2 regions of the Paenibacillus sp. FSL R10-2796 genome follow, and region 2 is predicted to be linked to the other one. Evidence: riboswitches for the same ligand, from Rfam matches in the RefSeq annotation. Region 2 holds a riboswitch; the other holds the start of a gene.
What was found. Region 2 has a riboswitch for cobalamin ahead of NST58_RS04450 (S-layer homology domain-containing protein). Riboswitches for the same ligand answer to the same signal wherever they lie in the genome.
Positions count from the first base shown of each region.

Region 1: another riboswitch for cobalamin. It lies ahead of NST58_RS05115 (DUF4430 domain-containing protein); the one in region 2 lies ahead of NST58_RS04450 (S-layer homology domain-containing protein).

Region 1 covers NZ_CP150178.1:1,151,120-1,155,650, forward strand. Annotated here, with positions in the region: gene NST58_RS05110 (glycosyltransferase) at 1-1,987, shown strand, start outside; cobalamin riboswitch at 2,115-2,318, shown strand; gene NST58_RS05115 (DUF4430 domain-containing protein) at 2,488-4,531, shown strand, end outside.
Region 2 covers NZ_CP150178.1:982,876-987,406, forward strand. Annotated here, with positions in the region: gene NST58_RS04445 (cellulase family glycosylhydrolase) at 1-1,276, opposite strand, end outside; cobalamin riboswitch at 1,618-1,819, shown strand; gene NST58_RS04450 (S-layer homology domain-containing protein) at 1,982-4,531, shown strand, end outside.

The DNA of each region.
Region 1 (4,531 bases), 170 kb from region 2:
TACGGAAAACAAGAGTGCGGTGCTAAGTGGTTTGCTTTCTTACCTTAAACCAGACGGAGCAATTCATTCTAGAATCCGCTTGAATGATATTTTCTTAGAACGGTTTGACCGGGAATTTGATCTGATTCGGCAAAGAAATGTGCCAGATCCGGCGATTATGGAATGCTTTAAAGAGTATTTTGTACTTAAAGATCACAATTACAGGGTCAGAATCGTGGATTATTTCATCAATGGGATGCTTCATAGTGTGGAAGCGGGCCGCAAGGATATTTTGAGTGCTGCTTACGGGATCATTGAGAGTAATGATGAGTTAAGTGCAGCTTACTTCCAGCGCGTGATGTCTGAAACTTATTTCCGTAAGCAGCTACTTGAGCCTTATATGGAATCAAGACTAGCTGCGGCGTCCAGATCTGCGGATATTCTGAGCTTTGTGCTCCATTGGGGGCGGTTCCTGCCAGTGGCGTTAGAGCAGTCTTTTGCTCAAAATGCTGTGAAGGATTATTTGCTAGAAAAGCTCCAGCTGGAGCATGATCCGGTGGCTTCTGTGGCGGAAATTCATGAAATTGTAGATAAGGCAGAAAAAGATCGCCGCAAAGGAACAGGAGTTGCTCCTAAGGCACTCTCCCTAATGCAGGATCTTGCTGCTTCAGCAGATAGATTCTTACTGAACCGCTTATCGCTTTCTGATATGACGCAGGAGGAGCTTCTGGAGGTAGTTTTTTTACGGTATGGTAATGTTGTCGATTGGCAGCCGCCACTGGATAGGATTAGCAAGCAGAAAGAGAATGCGCTGCGTGCCGCTTACCGCTGGTTTGGTGAAGAGAAGCCGAATGAGGAGATTTTTACAGGATTGTCTCCGCAGGAACTAGACGATGTGCAGCTACTGGGTCGTCGTTTGCTAAAAGAGGCGCGTGTTCTGGAACCCTTTGAACGGCTTCCGCTAGCCTTTTACTATACAACTCAGCGTGAAAGGGGTCCGCTGGATTACGATGCGCTTCTGGAGCTGTTAAAGCGTAAAGCCGGTTCCGACAAAGAAATCATCTATCGGTTTTTTGCTTGGTCGCAAGGCAATCCTTTATTTACGGTTTCGAATAAAAAGCTGCAACCGGGTTACCGTAAGGCGATTCTGAAGTATTTCCTGAGCAGTGATCGTGAAGCGTTCAAGAATCGGGAATTCCGAAAGAACTATGTCGCGGCAGCTCGGCCTGCTCTGCAAAATGTGTACAATGAAGCCCGCTCCCAACTGGCTTCCCCGCTGGCGCGCTGGATCAGCCGCAGCCGATTTCGACTCTTAATCTCCGGCTCCATTACGGGTATTCTGGTGATTATTGCAATTATCGTATTCAGTATGCTGCGTCCGGATGATACGAAGACGGCTCTGCCGGGGACAAGCCCTGAGCCGACCCCTGTTCAGAGTGCAGGCAATATGCTGCCTCCGGCTTCAGTATACTTGAAGGATCAGAGCGTCGAAGGAGATAAGGGGAGCAGCATATTGGTGTTCACCTTCGCAAGTGCAGATGACTGTGTGCAGTTTAAACCGACTGAGGTTAGTTTAATGTCTTCGTCTACAGAGATAGATAAAAGCTTTAAGGTCGCTGCTACAAATGGGACTTGTCCAGTGCCGTCAACGGATGGGACGGATGAGGGAAACGCTGCTGACGAGTCAGATGCCGCTGGCACTACTGGAGGAACAGCAGAAGGTGCAGACTCTACTAACGCTGTAGCTGATGCTTCTCCGTCCACTACGCCTTCCTCTGATACTGAGAACAGCACTGGGTTGCCTTCCGCAACAGCTGTGACTGAAGGTGAACAACCTTCCTATCAGGTTGAGGTTACATTGGAGTCTGGAGCGACAATTCTAGAGAAAAGTATGATCAAAGCCGGAAGATTTACATTGATCGTAGATCCCGATCCTAATATTCCACCAGCTTCTGATTCAAGTGCTGAACCCTCCCCGACTGCAAGTCCGGATGGAACAGTCGAATAACAAGCTTTCTGAACAGCAATAACTACCGGAAGGTGGCGTATTGCTGTTCATTTTTTTGCTGCCCATACTAAGCTTTTCTATAGACATGCTATGTATTAATAGATATGATTATGGATGTCAAAATAAGATACTACATACTGGAAAAGGTGCAGACTCTATCAATCTAGTCGTCTGCTTAAAAGGGAAGTCCGGTGCAAGAGTCCGGCGCGGTCCCGCCACTGTATGTGCGGAGCGTTTCTTCTATAAGCCACTGCCCCGAAGGTAGGGTGGGAAGGTGAAGAACAGCGATGAAGCATTAGCCAGGAGACCTGCCTTTTTCGTGAGCGTTTCTATTCTTCGTGGGGTAAGAATGTGGAACATATACAGATGGACTGTTGGCAGGAAACAAGCGCCGCAGCCTCAATTTGTAATCTTCCCTGACCGCCCTCCAAAGGGGCGGTCTTTATGTTATGCGTCTTATTCCCGGCAGTACCCATTCTTATACAGAAAGAGGTTAAACAATGAAGAAAATCATGTCTTCCAAGTTTGTAGCACTTGGGCTGGCCTTATTCATGGTCATTTCAATTCTAGGAACATCTCTTGCTCCGGCGGGACAAATATTTGCAGAAGCGAGCGCTGGCGCCGGTCTGGAGGCAACTGCCGCGGAGCGGATTAATGTTGCGGATGCGACTTATGCGGCTGCAGAATATCTCTTGAAAGGTGGCGTGCAATCGGATTGGCAAGCCATTGGATTAGCGCAAGCAGGGTACAAGCTGCCGGCTAGTTACCTTTCAGAGCTTGAGAAAAAAGTAAAGGATGCATCTGGCGATTTCACCAATGTAACCGATTATGCTCGAATCGTGCTCGCAGTGAGAGCGATTGGTGCAGATCCTACTAGCTTTGCTGGTAACGGAACGACTCCTGGCTATAATCTGATTGAGAAAATTTATAATAATAGCAAGATCAGTGAACAGACGCTTAATAATCCGGTATATGCTTTACTTGCGCTGGATTCTGGTAAATATAATATCCCAAGTGACGCGAAATGGACGGCGGATAAGCTCCTTACGGAGATTCTCTCCAAACAGAATCCGGATGGGGGCTTTGCACTAACCTCAGGCGCAAGTGAGCCTGATATGACAGCGATAACCTTGACGGCTCTGGCGGCACATAAAAATAATCCCGAAGCCTACTTAGCAGGGCTACAAGCCGTAGCTTGGTTATCTGCAGCTCAAGATAGCCATGGGGGTTACGGTGACAGTGCTGAAAGTAGCGCACAAGCAATCCTTGGACTCACATCCTTCGGAGTTGATCCTAGTGGATTAGAATACACCAAAAACAAAGTGGATCTAATGGAGAACCTGCTTAGCTATCGTCTAGCTGATGGTAGCTTCACCCATAGCCGTGGTGGAAGCAGTAATATTCTGGCGACAGAGCAAGGGCTTCAGGCGCTGGTTGCCTATAATTTGCTGTATAAAGGAAGCAACAGTAAGCTATACGATTTTTCCAAATCCTCCATTCAGAGCTCACTCATCTACGCCCCTGTAACGATTGAGGGACCACGGGCTACGTTGGCACAAGGGTACGCCTATGCTGGCAACGCACTTGGAGCGTTAGAGAAGCTGGCGCTTCAAACGAACTTGCCGATCACGAATCCTTCAGGCAGTTATGTGACTGGCATTGGAAATATTGTTGCTGGAAGCTTTGGTGGTTATGACGGATGGATGTATGTTGTATCACGTGACGGAAAATGGATTAATCCCGATGTAGGCATGAGTGATTTTGTACTTAAAGATTCAGATCAGGTACTGGTTTATTATGCCGGAGATGACACTAAGCTTGTGGATTCCGTTACGCTTTCCAAAGCAAATCTTAAAGAGGGCGATTCTTTTACCGTCACTGTAACTAGTAAGACGTGGAAATGGGACGCTGCTACGAACACTTCCTCTCCTGTAACTGCAAAAGCTGCGGGTGTTCAGGTCCAAATTGGAGCTCACAAGGTAACGACGAATGCTAAAGGTGAGGCCGTATTCTCAGGAAATGTGCCCGCAGGTGACTATACACTGACTGTAACTGGCTACCGTGAAGGCAAAGCCCCAACGATTGCTAAATATACAAAAGCTCTAAAAGTGATTTCTAAGAATGTAACAGCTTCGCTAACCGTTGAAGGCCCGGAAGGGTTGATTAGTGAGGGGACTTTGAAAGCCTCCAATGCCCTTGAAGCGTTGCAACAACTAGGGTCTACCGATGATTTTAAAGTAGATATCACCAAATCGTCTTATGGCAACTTTGTATCAGGTATCCATGGAGTTTCGCAAGGTACTTACGACGGATGGTGGAGCTTCGTGGTATCACGCGGCGGGGAGTGGATATATCCAAGTGTGGGTATGGATGCGTTCGAACTACAGGAATCCGATCGTGTGCTTGTCTATTATGCAGGAGAAAATACACAGGTTGTAGATGCTGTGGTGCTTTCCCCATCACACCCAAAAGCTAATGAAGCTTTTACTGTAAAGGTTTCACAGAAAAAGTGGGTGTGGAATCAGGAAAGCTTCACTTCTGATC
Region 2 (4,531 bases):
CACCATTTAAGGTGTAATCTTTACCTTTGGTCAGATACTTTCCGTTGGCACTAATGGTGGTTAGCTTATTGCCGTTCAGGTTTAGCTTAACCTTGGTATCTTTGATTTGTGCACCTTTTTTTAGGTAGACCAAATCGCTTTCGGTGCTGGAGGAACGCTCCTTCAGACCAGACATTAATACATTGTGGAGTTCAGGATCAGACCACTTATAAGTTTTACGGTTGAAATGCTGCCCGTTATCCCAGAGCATGGAAGTCATTTTCTTTTCTTTCAAATAATAAGTCAGATACTCGAAGAATTTAAGCTTCTCGCCCTGTTCAATCACACCCGTGTCTTTATCGAAACCTAATAAACCAAATTCGCCGACGATGACAGGGATGCCTTTAGCTACAAATGTATTGTAAACGTTATCAAAAGTTTGAGTGATATCATTTTTTGTATCTTTTTCAAATGTGGTGTAGCCGGCAATGTTCACACTAAACGGCCAGAAGCCATAGAAGTGAACGGTCGCAATAATATTTGGATCGTTCAGAGCCGTAATCGTCTTATAGAGATGATCCATTCTTGTTTGCGTAGGTGAAGACTCTAATGAAGGTAATACAAGTGGGCGGAGGTCGTTTTTCCCACCGGATTTCCGCACGATTTGATAGAAAGAGTTATTAAGTTCAGTAAGCATTTGCTCCATTTTTGCTTCGTCTGTGCTTCCACCATCGGTGAACCGAGGTTCATTTATGCTCTCGAACATCAGCTTATCGGATTTGTCCTTGAAGCGATCGGCAATTTGAGTCCAGGCTGCATTATAACGTGCCAGCGTTTCATCGTGTTTTTCTTCCATATGGCTTACCCATAGCCAGGAATCATGATGGACATTAATCATGACATAAAGCTTGGCGTCCAGTGCCCAGCCGACAACTTCTTCCACACGGTCGAGGTAGGCCTTTTCTAGGGTATAGTCTGGTGCCGCACCCATGTGAGTATCCCAGGTCACAGGAATCCGAATGCTTTTATAGCCTTGAGCGGCGATCTTTTTAATAAGATCTTGGGTCACACGTGGATTGCCCCAGGAGGTTTCATCCTCACCTGTAGCATCTAAAGTATTGCCAAGGTTCCATCCGGGCTGCATTTCGTCTACATAGGATTGGATCTTACTCTTTGGCGCTGCCTTAGCTTGTTGCTCGTCCTTAGTTGCAGCTGCGGCCATGGATGAGAACAGAGAGAGCAGAAGAGCGGTGACAAGTGTCAATGATAAGAAGGATTTCTGGATTCGCGTAGTCATTGAATTCTCCTTTGTGAGATAAATTTAGGATGCTTGGACCTGGTTTTGACGCTGTACTCGGTGGTTAGATGAACACAAACACCTCCAGTTTTATTTTGTAAACGCTTTCTTAATATACCCTAACATAGAATACACTTAGCGAGTACCTTACTAATTTGTGGTAAATTCATATAAGAATTAGTGATTTAAATTAATTTACCCCACAGTTGGATAAAGAAATTATTTGAATAACCCTACTCGTAGAAATTGGTTATTCAATAGGATTATCTCTAGCTGCCCGTTATACAAAAAAGAAATATAACATGACAAAAGCATATATATTAGATATGATGAAGCATGAAAATTTAAAATTAGAAATAGGTGCCAACTATGAATGTTGCGGAAGTACAATCATAGATTGGTTAAATGGAAAGCGGGTGTGAATCCCGCGCGGTCCCGCCGCTGTGAAAGAGGAGTCCTTGCAAAATGCCACTGGGAAACTGGGAAGGCAGCAAGGGTGATGATACTTGAGCCAGAATATCTGCCTTTTTCTGTTACACCATCAAACTCTACGATCGATAGAGAGGTGCTTGAATAGTGTTTGCCAGCTATTACTGTGGTTCACTATCTTAACCTCTTGACGTTTATGTTGAGTGGTTTTTTTGTGGTTATGAGAAAGTTTATTCTGTTTTTTATCATAGGTATGAAGGGAAGGGTTATGGAAAAATGAAGAAAAATAAGTTTTTAGCGTGGTTACTTATTGTAGCTGTATTTATTACGACATTCTCTACAAGTGTAATCCCGGCTCAAGCAGATGGAGCAAGCTCTACCCTTAAAGGGTATGTATCTGTATCCGTAGAGAAATTCACCTTAGGCCAAGGGTATATTAAGGAACCTATTAAAGTTCCGATTTATGAAGGCGATAATGGCGCATCTTTAATAACACGTGCGCTAGGTGATGGGAATTATAGATATTTAGGAAATATAGATAGTGGTTTTTATTTATCAGAAGTTAAAGATAGTGGCAGAAGCGAAGTCAATATTCCACAATATATTTTAGATATGATTTCAGCCGATGGGAATACAGTCGGCACTAAAGCAGACCCCGAGTGGTTAAGTCAGTTTGACTACACCTCCATGTCGGGTTGGATGTATGCAGTAAATAATGTGTTTCCTCCGTTTGGGATGACCGATTATAAGCCTCAAGACGGTGACATCATTCGAACTCAGTTCACCACTTATGGCTATGGTTCTGATCTTGGCGGCTGGGGGGAAATCCCAGTTCAACTTGCCAATAAGGATGCTTTAACTGCGGAAATCGCCGAGATTAACAGTGCCCCTAATAAAGAAACTATTTTGGACAGACCAGTAGTGCAATCGGCAGTTTATGAAGCCTATTCCGTGCTCGAAAACATGGCAAGCTCTCAAATAAGTGTAGATCATGCGCTTGTCGGTCTTAATAATGCATTAGACATAGAACCCCCTGTTATTACAGTAAGTGGCATACAAGATAAACAGGAAGTATCCAATAAAGAAATAAGCTTCAAAGTAGCTGTCACAGACAATGTATATAGTGACATTACTCCAGAAGTGAAGCTGAATGGAGTTACTTTATCACCTGCAAATGGGGAGTACAAAGCTACTCTGAATTCAGGCAGTAATGTAATTACTGTAACGGCTCTTGACGGAGCTGGAAACAAAACAAATGTAACTTATCAGGTTACTTACAAACTGGAAACTACAGTTGCCGTCAAACAACAGTTAGATAAAAACCTTGCTTATATTTTAAATACTGTAAAGAATCCAACGTTTGGAACAGGCAGCGGAGAATGGTCGATCCTTTCTCTGGCACGGGCGAACTATACAGTACCTAACGGTTATTACGATCTTTATTACAACAATGTAGCTACGAAAATAGCATCAACCATTAAAGAGGATGGAAAACTCGACGCCAATAAAAGCACAGAGAATTCCAGAGCGATTCTAGGACTTACCTCTATCGGAAAAGATATCACAAATGTTGCGGGATATGATCTGAGAAAAGCACTGGCTGATTATCAATATATCCAAAAGCAAGGCAATAATGGTCCGATTTTTGCTCTGATTGCGTTAGATAGCCATAACTATGAGATTCCTGTAGTTGATGGAGTTACAGAACAGACCACAAGAGAAAAACTAGTTCAGTATATTTTAGATAAAGAGGTTAAAAAAGGTACAGCAGAAGCTGGTGGCTGGGCATTAGGCGTAACCAAAGCCGATGTCGATATGACTGCGATGGCGATGCAAGCTCTTGCACCTTATTATGCATCCCGTGATGATGTAAAAGCCGCCGTGGATCGGGCCATCCAATGGCTGTCCGATAACCAAAACAATCAAGGCGGATTTACAAGCTGGGGAAGCACTAGCAGCGAGAGTATCTCGCAGGTAATTGTAGCCTTAACTGGTGTAGGTGTAGATCCGCACACTGACGCTAGATTTGTTAAAAGTGGAAATTCGCTTATTGATGCATTACTTAGCTTTGCTGCACCTGAGGGTGGATTTAAGCATATCCTCACAGGCAAAGTAGACAATATGGCAACGGACCAAGGTACGTATGCTCTTGTGTCCTATGATCGTCTGATCAATCATAGCAACCGTCTCTTTGATATGAATGATGTACAATTAGAACAACCTACTACTGTTGTAGCCAAACAACAATTAAATAAAAGCCTTGCTTATATTTTAAATACTGTAAAGAATCCAACGTTTGGAACAGGCAGCGGAGAATGGTCGATCCTTTCTCTGGCACGGGCGAACTATACAGTACCTAACGGTTATTACGATCTTTATTACAACAATGTAGCTACGAAAATAGCATCAACCATTAAAGAGGATGGAAAACTCGACGCCAATAAAAGCACAGAGAATTCCAGAGCGATTCTAGGACTTACCTCTATCGGAAAAGATATCACAAATGTTGCGGGATATGATCTGAGAAAAGCACTGGCTGATTATCAATATATCCAAAAGCAAGGCAATAATGGTCCGATTTTTGCTCTGATTGCGTTAGATAGCCATAACTATGAGATCCCTGTAGTTGATGGAGTTACAGAACAGACCACAAGAGAAAAACTAGTTCAGTACATTTTAGATAAAGAGGTTAAAAAAGGTACAGCAGAAGCTGGTGGCTGGGAATTAGGCGTAACCAAAGCCGATGTCGATATGACTGCGATGGCGATGCAAGCTCTTGCACCTTATTATGCAACCCGTGATGATGTAAAAGCTGCCGTGGATCGG